Regions from separate parts of the Pseudoalteromonas sp. KS88 genome, predicted to be linked through region 1. Evidence: predicted binding sites of a transcription regulator. Region 1 holds the regulator's gene; each other region holds the start of a gene.
The links. The regulator ArgR, encoded in region 1, controls arginine synthesis, uptake and breakdown. The targets are predictions, from matches to a motif close to ANTGAATANNTATTCANT.
Positions count from the first base shown of each region.

Region 1 (3,207 bases):
TGATTTCGAGCATAAAAAAGCCTGCAATTGCAGGCTTTTTTATTATCGCCAACTGCTTGGCGATAATGGCAAGATTATGCGTTGATGAAATCAACACCTTCTTGAATGTCTTTTTTCAGTGTGTCTAACATGTCGTTTTTAGCTTGTTGCTCAAACGCACTTAGCTCACCGTAAGAAAGGATTTCTTCTACGCCATTTTTACCTAAACGTACTGGGTGAGCAAAGTATTCTGCATCACCATCTTCAACAGCTACGTATGCATAATCTACCACGTCTTCACCTTGTAGGCCTTTTACTAAAGACATACAAAAACGTGCTGCTGCTGCACCCATTGATAATGTAGCTGAGCCACCACCCGCTTTAGCATTTACTACTTCAGTACCCGCATTTTGGATACGTGGAGTCAGTGCCGCAACTTCTTCATCAGTGAAAGTAACACCTTCAACTTGAGAAAGTAATGGAAGAATTGTTGTGCCTGAGTGACCACCAATAACAGGTACTTTAACTGAAGCAACATCAACACCTTTAAGCTCAGCAATGAATGCTTCTGAACGAATTACGTCAAGTGTTGTAATACCGAAAACACGGTTAGCATCGTAAGTACCCGCTTTTTTGAATACTTCAGCAACAATTGGCACTGTACCATTTACTGGGTTAGTGATAATGCCTACTAATGCTTTAGGACAGTTAGCAACAATGCCTTCGGCTAATGTTTTAATGATACCAGCATTTACGTTGAATAAATCAGCACGGTCCATACCTGGCTTACGTGGCATACCAGCTGGAATAAGTACAATGTCACAACCAGTTAATGCTTGGTCTAGCGCATCAGCACCAAAACCAGCTACTTTAACATCAGTCGGGATGTGAGAAAGGTCAACAGCAACACCAGGAACAACTGGGGCAACATCATAAAGTGATAACTCAGAACCTGCTGGTAAACCTGTTTTTAGTAATAAAGACAACGCTTGACCGATACCGCCTGCAGCACCTAATACAGCAACTTTCATTGGAATTCTCCGTAATTTAAGGTAGAAAATATTTGTGGCACTAAGATAAAGAAATTAACGCCTAAAGACAAATTTATCCTGCTTATTTTGCATATAATTTCGACCATAGTTGTAAATAACTTGAGCAAGGGATAATAAATCAATCTCAAGCAGCTATTTATGCCTTTTATTCAGTAATAAAAACAACTACTGCATAAGTATGCATTTTTGTGTAGAATTTAGAGCATCAAATAACAAAGCAGACAACAACATGCAACCACAAGATAAACAAGAAGCGCTAGTTAAAGCTTTTAAATCACTTTTAAAAGAAGAAAATTTTGGGTCCCAAGGTGAAATTGTTGACGCATTAAAAGACCAAGGTTTTGATAACATAAGCCAAAGTAAAGTGTCACGCATGTTAAGTAAATTTGGCGCCGTACGAACTCGTAACGCTAAACAAGAGATGGTTTATTGCTTACCAGCTGAGATGGGCGTGCCGACAGCAAAAAGTCCACTTCGTCAATTAGTCATTGATATCATGCATAATGAAATGATGATTATCATTCGTACAAGCCCAGGTGCTGCGCAATTAATTGCCCGCTTATTAGACTCATTAGGTAAAGCTGATGGCGTGTTAGGAACGATTGCAGGTGACGACACCATCTTTATAGCACCAGCCAAAATATCTGAAATTGACGTAACATTGGAACGCGTGCGAATCTTATTTGATACTGTATAACTAACCCAAACTTCAGGTTAAGTTATAACTGCTTTAAAAAATTAATCGATGGGGCAAAAAATGCGGATCCCATGTCCGCTTGGGTAAAATCAAGCCAGTGGTCATAACATTCCCCTTGCCCCAAACGACTTTGCAGCACTTTCTCAAATACACTTCCCTTTGCAGCACAGTGTATTGCTAACACTCCCTGCTCGTAAACATCCCCATATGGCATACTTTGATTAAGCAATAATGGATGCCCTTGTTCATCTTTGAGCTCTGTTCGTACAGCATGGCTAGTTTGAACCTCTGGGTTCAATGGCGTATTATCGAGGCGGGTCCGCCCCATTATTTGCTCTTGTTCATGTAATGATAAATGCTGCCAAACAGTTAAATCATGCTTATATCGTTGCACATGTATGTAGCTTCCCTGATCTTCAAAGTGATTTGTTTTATCAACTAATGCAGTGGCCCGCTTTTGCCTTCCATGGGGTGTGTCACCACCGAGTATAAAACCATTAAAATCACGGCCATCTAAAAATCTAAAATTACGAACTTGCTCAACTAACTCAACATCGGGTGAAAATAACTTTAGAATCTGTAACGCAAATAAGTGATTTACATCCTCTCTGTCTGAGCGGATCTGAACAAACAGATCAAATGGCTGCGCTGCCATAACATGATCATTGTGAGTAATATTAGGGAAGCTTTGTAATTGACTAGGAATAAACTCAGGGAGTATGTGGGGCCAGTATTGCGCGCCTACAGCTACAAAGCTTGAGAGCATTGACTCTGAAAACTGATCTGAAAACTCATCTTGAATAATGCTAACACGCTTTAGCTTTTTACGTAGTGACTCGTCATGACCATCAAATACATTAAAAAATAAATGCAAACCGTGTAAGTTTGCTTCAGCACAAATCCCTGATTGCGCTTGCGCCATGGTGGTTCCTTAACTCTCGGTTGTACACAGCATTACACTTTAATAACTAATCAGCGAAAAAATTTACCGTGTGTGGTTTTATTTTTATTGTTACCTGCTCATTTACATTAAATGGCTGGCTTAGCTCGGCAGCAACTTCTATCTCTTGACCACATAATGCCACCTTAAATACATTTGAAGAGCCAATGAAGCGCTGACTTAGTATGGTCACTGAATGGCTATCAGATTGTGAGACAGCAGATAAAACTAAATGATGTGGGCGAATATATAGTTGCCCTTCATCCAGTTTATGGTTATGTGCTTGCAAGGATTTAACCTGCCCATAACAGGTTGAATACTCTGTAGCTGAAATTGCTTTCGCATCTAAGTATATGCCCTGACCAAGAAACTCCGCAACTACCTTTGAGTTTGGCATACTAAAAAGCTGCTCTGGCGGGCCCTGTTGCGCAATTTTACCTTCGTGCATGATGGCCAAGCTATCTGAAAATGCAAACGCCTCTTCTTTTGAATGAGTTACAAATACTGCAGAGACTTGCTGATTTTTTATAATGCGGCGA
Region 1 is NZ_PYHV01000009.1:105,262-108,468, forward strand. Features, by position in the region: gene mdh (malate dehydrogenase) at 75-1,010, opposite strand; gene argR (transcriptional regulator ArgR) at 1,261-1,728, shown strand; gene C7Y70_RS06205 (Dyp-type peroxidase) at 1,751-2,650, opposite strand; gene C7Y70_RS06210 (ABC transporter ATP-binding protein) at 2,697-3,207, opposite strand, start outside.

Region 2 (3,207 bases), on a different contig from region 1:
GCTAACGCTACCTCTTGTTGGGCATGTTTGTATGAAAGCTTTGCGCGAGCTAAATCATCGACTGCTTTTTCTAGATCAATTTGGCTAATTAAATTTTTAGAAATTGATAGTTTGGCGCGGCGATTTTCCCTATCCGCAGCATTGAGTTCAACTTGAGCGAGGTCGAGAGCTTTAGTTAAACTAAGTTTTTGTCTGCGCGCTTCAAGGTGTTTGCGTTTAAGCTCACCGTCTAGGCGCGCTAATACAGATTGTTGTTGCTTTAATTCGTTCGTGAGTTCAGGGCTTTCAACAATAGCAATAATCGCTCCCTTATTAACGTTATCGCCTGCTTTTACTCGTAAATCCACATAGCCTCGCTCTGGGCTGTAAATTTTTGGTGCATTTGCAGCGACGATTTTGCCACTGGCAGAAACATCCCTAATTAATGTAGTCCGGGTTACGTGGGCAATCTGCAATGTATCTCTATCAACAGAAAAAGCCCCTTTCTCAGTGCCCATAAATGCCTGAGCACACAATGCAACAAGCGACATGATTGCTGCCCCAATAATGAGCGGTTTCATATAGTTTTTAGTTCGGACAACAGAAGTGTCCTGTGCGCTAGTGTCTTTTATCATGAGACTTCCTTTATTTTTTATATTTATTCTTCGAGGTAGGTAATCATTAAGCTCACGGCAAGCATGGTAATTGGCGAGACTAAAAACAAACTGAGAATAAACATAATGGTGTCCTATTAATATCTTAGTTTTATGTATTCGATTACTGTGCCAAGTTTCAAGTTATTGATTTATTGTATTAAATGTTTTTACTTGCCCTTTTTAATGTGTCCGCGGACAGCAAATGTGTCCGCAGCGGACACTTTTTTGAGCATTCCCTTAAGGTCAATTTCATAGTGCTTTTATGTGAGGGAAGGTAAATAGCCGGATTATCACAAAGCGGTATTTATGCATTTATGTGTTTTTTATGCAGCTCAACAGAGTTATGCCTTGAGTCAATTTGTAAAAGTGCATCTTAATTACGCCATTTATAATAAGTAAAAATTCGACACCCAATGGAAAAAAACGATGGACATCACTCAAACTCGATAGTGAATATTTATGCATTTTATGGCGCCTTTACGTTTACGTAAACTGTGATTTTAGAAGTGTCGTTTTTTACAAGTTGTTAAATTTGACACCAGTGTCATAAAAAAATAATGGGTATTTATTGGCTAAATGTTAAAAATTGGCACGAAATAAAAAGATTGTACTTGCGTGAGAAATATTCAAGAATATGAATATGTATTCATAATGCTATTGACTCTATGTACAATTGGCGATAGTTTTGACCGTCTGCTAGCAAACCGTCGAGAAGATCTTTAATAGCTAGCTGTTGTAGCAAGGGGAGGGGTCTATGTTATACGACTCAAAATTAGAAAAAGATAATTGTGGCTTTGGCTTAATAGCCCAGGTTAATGGTCAGGCTAGTCATCGCTTAATAAGAACAGCGATCACAGGCCTTGACCGTATGGAACACCGTGGTGGTATTTCTGCCGATGGTAAAACAGGCGATGGTTGTGGTTTATTGTTACAAAAACCAGACAGCTTTTTTCGCGCAATCGCCAGTGAGCAAAATTGGCATTTAGGTAAAAATTATGCAGTTGGCATGATTTTCTTAAACGCAGATCCAGTACTTGCACAAACTGCCAAAGATGTATTGAGTGAAGAACTCGAAAAAGAAACGCTTAATATTCAGGGTTGGCGTGTTGTGCCGACAGATGCATCGTGCTTGGGCCCTATTGCCAAAAAACAACTACCAAATTTTGAACAAATTTTTGTAAGTGCGCCTGAGGGTTGGCGTCCGAAAGATTTAGAGCGCCGCTTATACGTAGCACGTCGTCGTGCCGAGAAACGTTTAAGCGACGATGAAGGTTTTTACATAGCGAGCTTGTCTGGGTTAGTGACCATCTACAAAGGCTTAATGATGCCGGTAGATTTACCTAACTTTTATTTAGATTTAGCTGATATTCGTATGACCAGTGCGATATGTGTTTTTCATCAACGCTTTTCAACAAACACACAGCCACGCTGGCCACTTGCTCAACCATTTCGTTATTTAGCGCACAATGGTGAGATCAATACGATTCAAGGTAACCGTCAGTGGGCGCGTGCGCGTTCGTACAAGTTCGCCTCGCCACTTATTCCTGACTTACAAACAGCAGCACCCTTTGTTAATGAAACAGGCTCAGATTCATCAAGTTTAGATAATATGCTTGAGCTATTTTTAGCGGGTGGCATGGATTTATTCCGTGCTATGCGTATGCTTGTGCCACCTGCATGGCAGAAAAACCGTGCAATGGATGATGACTTACGTGCGTTTTATGACTTTAACTCAATGCATATGGAACCGTGGGATGGCCCAGCGGGTATCGTTATGTCTGATGGTCGCTTTGCGGCCTGTAATCTAGACCGTAACGGCCTTCGTCCTGCGCGCTATGTGATCACACAAGATGGCTTTATTACCCTTGCCTCTGAAGTGGGTATTTGGGATTATACCGCTGATGAAGTCGTTGAAAAAGGCCGTGTTGGTCCGGGTGAACTGTTAGTTATTGACACACATTTAGGCAAAATTTGGCACTCTGATGAAATCGATCAAGATTTAAAAGCGCGCCACCCCTATAAAGCATGGCTGCAAGAGAATGTGAAACGATTAACACCGTTCGAGCAGTTATCAGAGCAAGATGCAGGTAATCGTTCATTTGACGATCACACCTTACTTAAATACCAAAAAATGTTTGGCTTTACTAACGAAGAGCTCGACAGTGTTATTCGTGTAATGGGTGAAATTGGCCAAGAAGCAACGGGCTCGATGGGCGATGATACGCCATTTGCCGTGCTATCTGAAGGTAACCGTTCGTTGTTTGATTACTTCCGCCAAAAGTTTGCGCAGGTAACTAATCCGCCGATCGACCCTCTCCGTGAAAATCACGTTATGTCACTGGCTACTTGTATTGGAAGTGAGCAAAACGTGTTTAACGAAACCACAGGCCACGCTAAACGCTTGCAGTTTGATACACCGATTTTGATGTACGCTGACATGCAGCAGTTACTAAGTGCCGACCAAGCGCATTACAGCTACTGTAAAATTGACATTACTTATAGTAAAGAAGAAGGCTTAGCTAATGCGGTCACCCGTATTTGCGATGAAGCGCAAGAAAAAGCGGCTTCAGGC
Region 2 is NZ_PYHV01000027.1:22,129-25,335, reverse strand. Features, by position in the region: gene C7Y70_RS17100 (HlyD family efflux transporter periplasmic adaptor subunit) at 1-614, opposite strand, end outside; gene gltB (glutamate synthase large subunit) at 1,390-3,207, shown strand, end outside.
Region 2: gltB (glutamate synthase large subunit) is a predicted target of ArgR. The motif match lies at 1,269-1,286, and genes of this name have one in related genera.

Region 3 (3,207 bases), on a different contig from region 1:
AAAAAGCCTAAGTCTTCGCGTACACGTGGTATTTCAAGAAGTACCTGGTCTAGCTTATCAGCTGCACCTTGCTCTTTTAACTGGTTTTCCATATTAGTCAACATACCGCCTGGCACTTGCGCTAATAAAATTCTACCATCCACCCCTTTTAAGCTACCTTCAAATGCCGCATACTTTTTACGAACATCACGGAAATAGGCAGCAATCTCTTCAAGCTGATTGAGATCCAAGTCGGTGTCGCGTTCAGTTCCTTCAACAATTGAAACAATCGTTTCAGTTGCACTGTGACCGTAAGTCATACTCATAGATGAAATAGCGGTATCAAGCATATCAATGCCTGCATCAATTGCTTTTTGATAAGTCGCGGTGCTTAAGCCTGTAGTTGCATGACATTGCATTGCGATAGGAATTGAAACCGTCTCTTTTAACCCTTTGATCAACTGCTCACAGTCATAAGGTTTAAGTAGACCAGCCATATCCTTAATACAAATTGAGTGACAACCTAAATCTTCTAGCTGCTTAGCTAAGGTTAGCCACATATCAAGTGTATGCACTGGGCTAACTGTATATGAAATAGTACCTTGTGCGTGTGCACCTACTTTTATAGCAGCTTTAATCGCCGTTTCAAGGTTGCGTACATCATTCATCGCATCAAAAATACGGAATACATCAACCCCATTTTTGTGGGCGCGCTCAACAAACTTTTCGACTACATCATCAGCGTAATGACGATACCCTAAAAGGTTTTGACCACGCAGCAGCATTTGCTGCTTAGTATTTGGCATGGCTTTTTTAAGTGCTCTGATACGCTCCCATGGATCTTCGCCTAAATAACGAATGCAAGAATCAAATGTAGCCCCGCCCCAAGATTCTATAGACCAATAACCCGCGTTATCTAATTTTTCAGCAATAGGCAGCATGTCATCTAATCGCATGCGTGTTGCTAGCAAAGACTGATGTGCATCTCTGAGTACCAACTCAGTAAGTTTTAATTTAGCCATAGAACACCCCTTATTGTTTTTGATTATTTTTGTATTGAGCAATCGCGGCACTGATTGCAGCGATATGGCCACTAGGCACACCTTGAGCTTTAAGCGATGGAGTGCGAGCAGCTTCAGCCACAGGCTCTTCAAACCGGCTCATTAACTTAGACATAAGCGTAATTGCTGAGATTAGCAATGATAAAAAAATGAAAACCCCCACCATGCCAGTAACCATTAAATTTGCAGCTGTTGCAAGTGATTGACCAATATCCATGCAGACTCCCTTAATACAAAATTTGAACCCATTTATCACAAATGGATAATAAACCAGTTTATATAAATAAATATTCAACAATCATAACAAAGATATCAACCCTATCCAACCTTTGTAAATTGGTAAAACCAATTAATATTAAAATAACATAACCACACTTAAGTTAACACTCTCTATATTGGTACTATTTGACGTTATATAGATTACAAAAATAGTGAATATAGCTAAAAGTTATGCTCCAGCTTAACCAACATGACTGTTTTTAATTTCAAGCTCGTAAAACTAACTGGTTTAAGAGTCAAATAAAAATAAAGTTAAATTGGTCTTACCAAAAAGAAAGTGTTTAATTAAAGAATATACAACAGCAAGCATAAGTTACACGTAACAAAGTAAATATTACTTACAAACTTTTCAGCCGCTCTCCAATACAATTTAAACCTTTGAAAAATAACAGTTAAATTTATGGCACGTTACTCGCTTAATCTAGTTTGTACAAATTAACAAACCAAGGAGACGACAATGTTACGCTGGACAATTACATTTTTAGTTATTGCACTTATTGCTGCAGTGTTAGGTTTTGGTGGTATCGCAGGTGCCGCAGCAGGAATTGCCAAAATTATATTTTTTATCTTTTTAGTATTATTAGTTATTTCGCTAGTTTCAGGTGCGCTACGAGGCAAAACACCTTAGTCGAAACACATACATACTAATTTATTTATTATTTACAAGGAATTACATTATGAAATCAACAACAGTAAAAACTGCCGTTATCGCACTATTTGCAAGTTTCTTTATTATGGGTTGTGAAGACAACCACGCTGAAGAAGCCGGTGAACGCATTGATGAAGCTGTAACAGACGTTCAAAACAAAGTAGAAGATGCATGTGAAGAAGTTAAAGAAGGCGTAAACGCCGAAGAAACTAACTGCTAATCCAAGCATAATATAAAAAACGACTCATTAGAGTCGTTTTTTATTGGTTAAGTTTATGCTCTTGCTTCCAACATTAAGCGTTTCATATCGCGAACGGCTTTATCGAGGCCATCAATGGCTGCACGGGCGATAATCGCATGGCCAATATTTAGTTCATAAATATCTTTCATTGCAGCAATAGGTTTAACGTTGTGGTAGTGCAAACCATGTCCTGCGTTTACCGTCATACCTAAACTAGCCGCATATTCAACACCCTGGCGAATGTGCTCAAGTTCTTTATTCATATCAATATCATTTTCAGCATCTGCGTATGCACCTGTATGGATTTCAACAAACGGAGCATTACATGCTTTAGCAGCATCGAGTTGTGCTTTATCAGCATCTATGAATAGTGATACTTTTATCCCCGCAGCAGTCAATTTTGCTGTAGCTGCTTTAATTTTTTCAAGGTTACCTACAACATCTAAGCCGCCTTCAGTTGTTAGCTCTTCACGCTTTTCTGGTACTAGGCATACATACTCAGGCTTAACATCTAATGCGATATCGAGCATTTCATCTGTCACGGCAATCTCTAAATTCATGCGTGTTTGAATGGTTTTAGCCATAACATAAACATCGCGGTCTTGAATATGACGACGATCTTCACGCAAATGAATTGTAATACCATCAGCGCCAGCATGTTCAGCTACACTGGCTGCATGAGCCGGATCAGGATAATTTGTTCCGCGTGCTTGACGTAAGGTTGCGATATGATCAACGTTTATACCTAACAGAATGTCTTTCATTTTTTACCTATATTAATTATTTAATAAAAAGCTCGCGGCTTTTTAATGGTTTTTTCCCAAGTAATGGCTTCATTAAATGACGACTTAATTGTTTCGCCATATATAGCACATCAGGTGCACTAAAGTCATGATCTGCAATTGCATTTAGTTGTGCACCAGTAAATCCACTGCCTTTTAAATCCTGAATCACAAAGCCATATTCAGCAAAGTAACTATACGTGTGCGCCGCATCAA
Region 3 is NZ_PYHV01000004.1:217,336-220,542, reverse strand. Features, by position in the region: gene oadA (sodium-extruding oxaloacetate decarboxylase subunit alpha) at 1-1,001, opposite strand, end outside; gene C7Y70_RS02220 (OadG family transporter subunit) at 1,012-1,257, opposite strand; gene C7Y70_RS02215 (DUF1328 family protein) at 1,777-1,947, shown strand; gene C7Y70_RS02210 (hypothetical protein) at 1,997-2,188, shown strand; gene pdxJ (pyridoxine 5'-phosphate synthase) at 2,242-2,973, opposite strand; gene recO (DNA repair protein RecO) at 2,990-3,207, opposite strand, start outside.
Region 3: C7Y70_RS02220 (OadG family transporter subunit) is a predicted target of ArgR. The motif match lies at 1,319-1,336, and genes of this name have one in related genera.

Region 4 (3,207 bases), on a different contig from region 1:
GTGTAATAGGCCGTAAAGGTTATGAAATACTGATCGATAAAGGGATTGAAAAAGCGCGTTACTTTGCTTCACTTGTTAGTGAAGATGAGGATTTCGAGTTAATCTCTGAGCCAGAGTTATGTTTGCTGACCTATCGCTATGTGCCGAAGCAAATTCAGCAAAAGATCACAAATGCAGATGAACAAACTCGATTAGAGATATTTGCGTCATTAAATCGATTTACAGCCAGTATGCAAAAGCGCCAACGTGAAGCGGGTCGATCTTTTGTATCGCGTACACGTTTAACACCAGCAAAGTATGATCATCAACCAACTGTGGTTTTTCGGGTTGTACTTGCGAACCCACTTACATCCGAAGCTATTTTAAAAGAAATTTTAGCTGAGCAAAAAGAGCTCGCTAAAACAGATCCTGTCTTTAAAAAGTTTTTATCTAAGTACATGGATTAATTTAGTGCTGGCGCTAGCCAAAGGCGCGCCAGCATAGCGTTATGAATGAAAACAACTGGCTCTGATCATCTCACTGATAATTTTTTGCGAAGGTTTAATTTTCTCCATTGCTAAAAACTCATCCGGCTGGTGGGCTTGATTAATAGAGCCTGGCCCCATTACGATAGTTTCACAGCCAAGCTGTTGAATAAACGGCGCTTCAGTACAGTAATTTACAGCCACAGCTCGCTCGCCAGATACTTTTTCGGCCAGTTTAACGAGTGCAGAATCAGTACTGCCTGTAAAAGCAGGGATGGGTTCATGCATATCAATCACGCTCACCGCATCAGGGTATTGGTTATTAATATCTGCAGCTATATTTAACAGCATCGCTTGTAATTCTTGTACACTTAAACCTGGTAATGGGCGCATATCAATGTGCATTTCACAGCAACCACAAATACGATTTGCGTTGTCACCACCATGTATGTGCCCAAGGTTAAGAGTAGGGTAGGGTATAACAAAATGCTCAACTGAATATTTATTCTTTAATTCTTGCTTTAGCACTAGTAGCCTTGAGGTAACTTGATGCATAACTTCAATGGCATTCAAACCACGCTCAGGATCAGAGCTATGGCCTGAACGACCGACGACTCTAATTGCTGTACTCATATGCCCTTTATGCGTAAATACAGGCGTCATGTCGGTAGGCTCACCGATTATACAGCGTGCAGGTTTTAAATTTGAATGCTTACAAACTTGCTGGGCGCCCGCCATGGTAGTTTCTTCATCGGCAGTGGCTAAAATTAAAATCGGTTGCGATTGTTTGCTCTCATCAAGCTCACTTATCGCTTGCAAAATAAAAGCGAAAAAACCTTTCATATCAATACTGCCTAAGCCGTAAAGTTTATTATCTGACTCGTTTAATTTAAATGGATCAACGCTCCACCTGCTGTCATCAAATGGCACGGTATCAGTATGACCAGCAAGCATTAAACCGCCATCGCCTTTGCCGCGCTTTGCTAATAAGTTGAAACGACCTTTAGGACCTGAAAGCTCAGTTATTTCACACTCAAATCCGAGCTCTTTACACCAATTAGCAAGTAAATCGATAACCCCCTTATTACTCATAGACAAAGACTCATCCATTGAACTAATTGAAGGCGCAGCAATTAATTGCTGATACATAGACATAAAAGAAGGGAGTGACATAAAAAATTCCAAAATAATTATTCATTCTAATTGCATAACAATATAAAAGTATTTATGATGAATATCAATTCACTTTTTAAGCATAAATATATCAAAGTAGAGCCATGACTAATATACGACGATAACGAAATCTCATTCCTCAAAATAGTGCCCTGCAACGCACTTAAAATCTATATGCATACCTAATTATCACTAGAAAGAGTAAAGAATGAACTTAGTAATTATTGGCGCGAGTGGTTATAGCGGTGCTGAGTTAGTCAGCTTAGTAGTAAAGCATTCCCAGTTAACCTTAACCGGTTGTTATGTGTCTGAACAAAGTTTAGATAAAGGCAAATTGTTAAGTGATTTATATCCAGAGCATTTAGGTTTATTAGATACCCCTTTATTACCGCTAAGCGAAGCCGCCTTTAACGAGATTAATAGTAATGCTGATTTTGTTTGTTTATGTACAGATCACAAAGTAAGTGTCGATTTAGCGCCACGCTTTTTAGCTATGGGCAAAAAGGTGTTCGATTTATCTGGCGGTTACCGTTTAAGCAGCAACGAAGATTACCAAACTTATTATGGTTTTGAGCATCAGCACACTGACTTATTAGCACAAGCTGCATATGGTTTAGCTGAATGGAATAGCGAAGCCATTAAAGAGGCCCAGTTAGTAGCGGTTGCAGGCTGTTACCCAACCGCAGCACTCAACGCATTAAAGCCATTACAACAAGCGGATTTATTAGCTGATCAACCAATCATAATCAATGCTGTATCAGGAGTAACAGGTGCTGGGCGTAAAGCCAGTATTGCCACTCATTTTTGCGAAGTGTCATTGGCACCGTATGGTTTATTCAACCATAGGCACAGCCCTGAGATTGAACAGCATTTGGGCCATAAGGTTTTATTCACGCCGCATTTAGGTAATTTCCCTCGCGGTATCCTTGAAACTATTTATGTACAGTTAAAAGCAGACGTAACACCTGAACAAGTTACACATGCTTATCAGGTATTGGCAGATGAGCCGTTAATTCGTTTGTTGGGCAGCAAAATACCTTCTATTAAAGGGGTTGCTAAGCAGCCATATGTAGATATTGCATGGCAGCAACAAGGTAGCCAGTTAATTGTTATGGCGGCGATAGATAATTTATTAAAGGGCGCGGCTGGCCAAGCATTGCAATGTATTAATTTAGCTATGGGCTTGCCCCACAGCACAGGTTTAAAAGGGTAGTTTTAGTAATGCAGACATGGGTTATTAAATTAGGTGGCGCAGTACTAAATACTGAAGATGCAGCAAAAGCATTATTTGAAGCTTTAGCATCTCAGACGCAATCGCAATTTGTGATTGTTCATGGCGGTGGTGCACTTGTTGATAGTTGGTTAAAAGATGCTGGCTTTGCAACAGCCAAGCACCAAGGTTTACGTATTAGTCCAAAAGAACAGATGCCTTATATTGTTGGTGCATTGGCAGGGTGTGCCAATAAACAATTGATGAGCCAAGCAATCATTGCAGGGCATAAACCTGTGGGGCTTAGCTTGTACGAGGCCGGTATTATTTCTACACAAAAGCTAAAAGCATTAGGTCAGG
Region 4 is NZ_PYHV01000031.1:45,556-48,762, forward strand. Features, by position in the region: gene panP (pyridoxal-dependent aspartate 1-decarboxylase PanP) at 1-446, shown strand, start outside; gene argE (acetylornithine deacetylase) at 486-1,637, opposite strand; gene argC (N-acetyl-gamma-glutamyl-phosphate reductase) at 1,846-2,850, shown strand; gene argB (acetylglutamate kinase) at 2,859-3,207, shown strand, end outside.
Region 4: argC (N-acetyl-gamma-glutamyl-phosphate reductase) is a predicted target of ArgR. The motif match lies at 1,694-1,711, and genes of this name have one in related genera.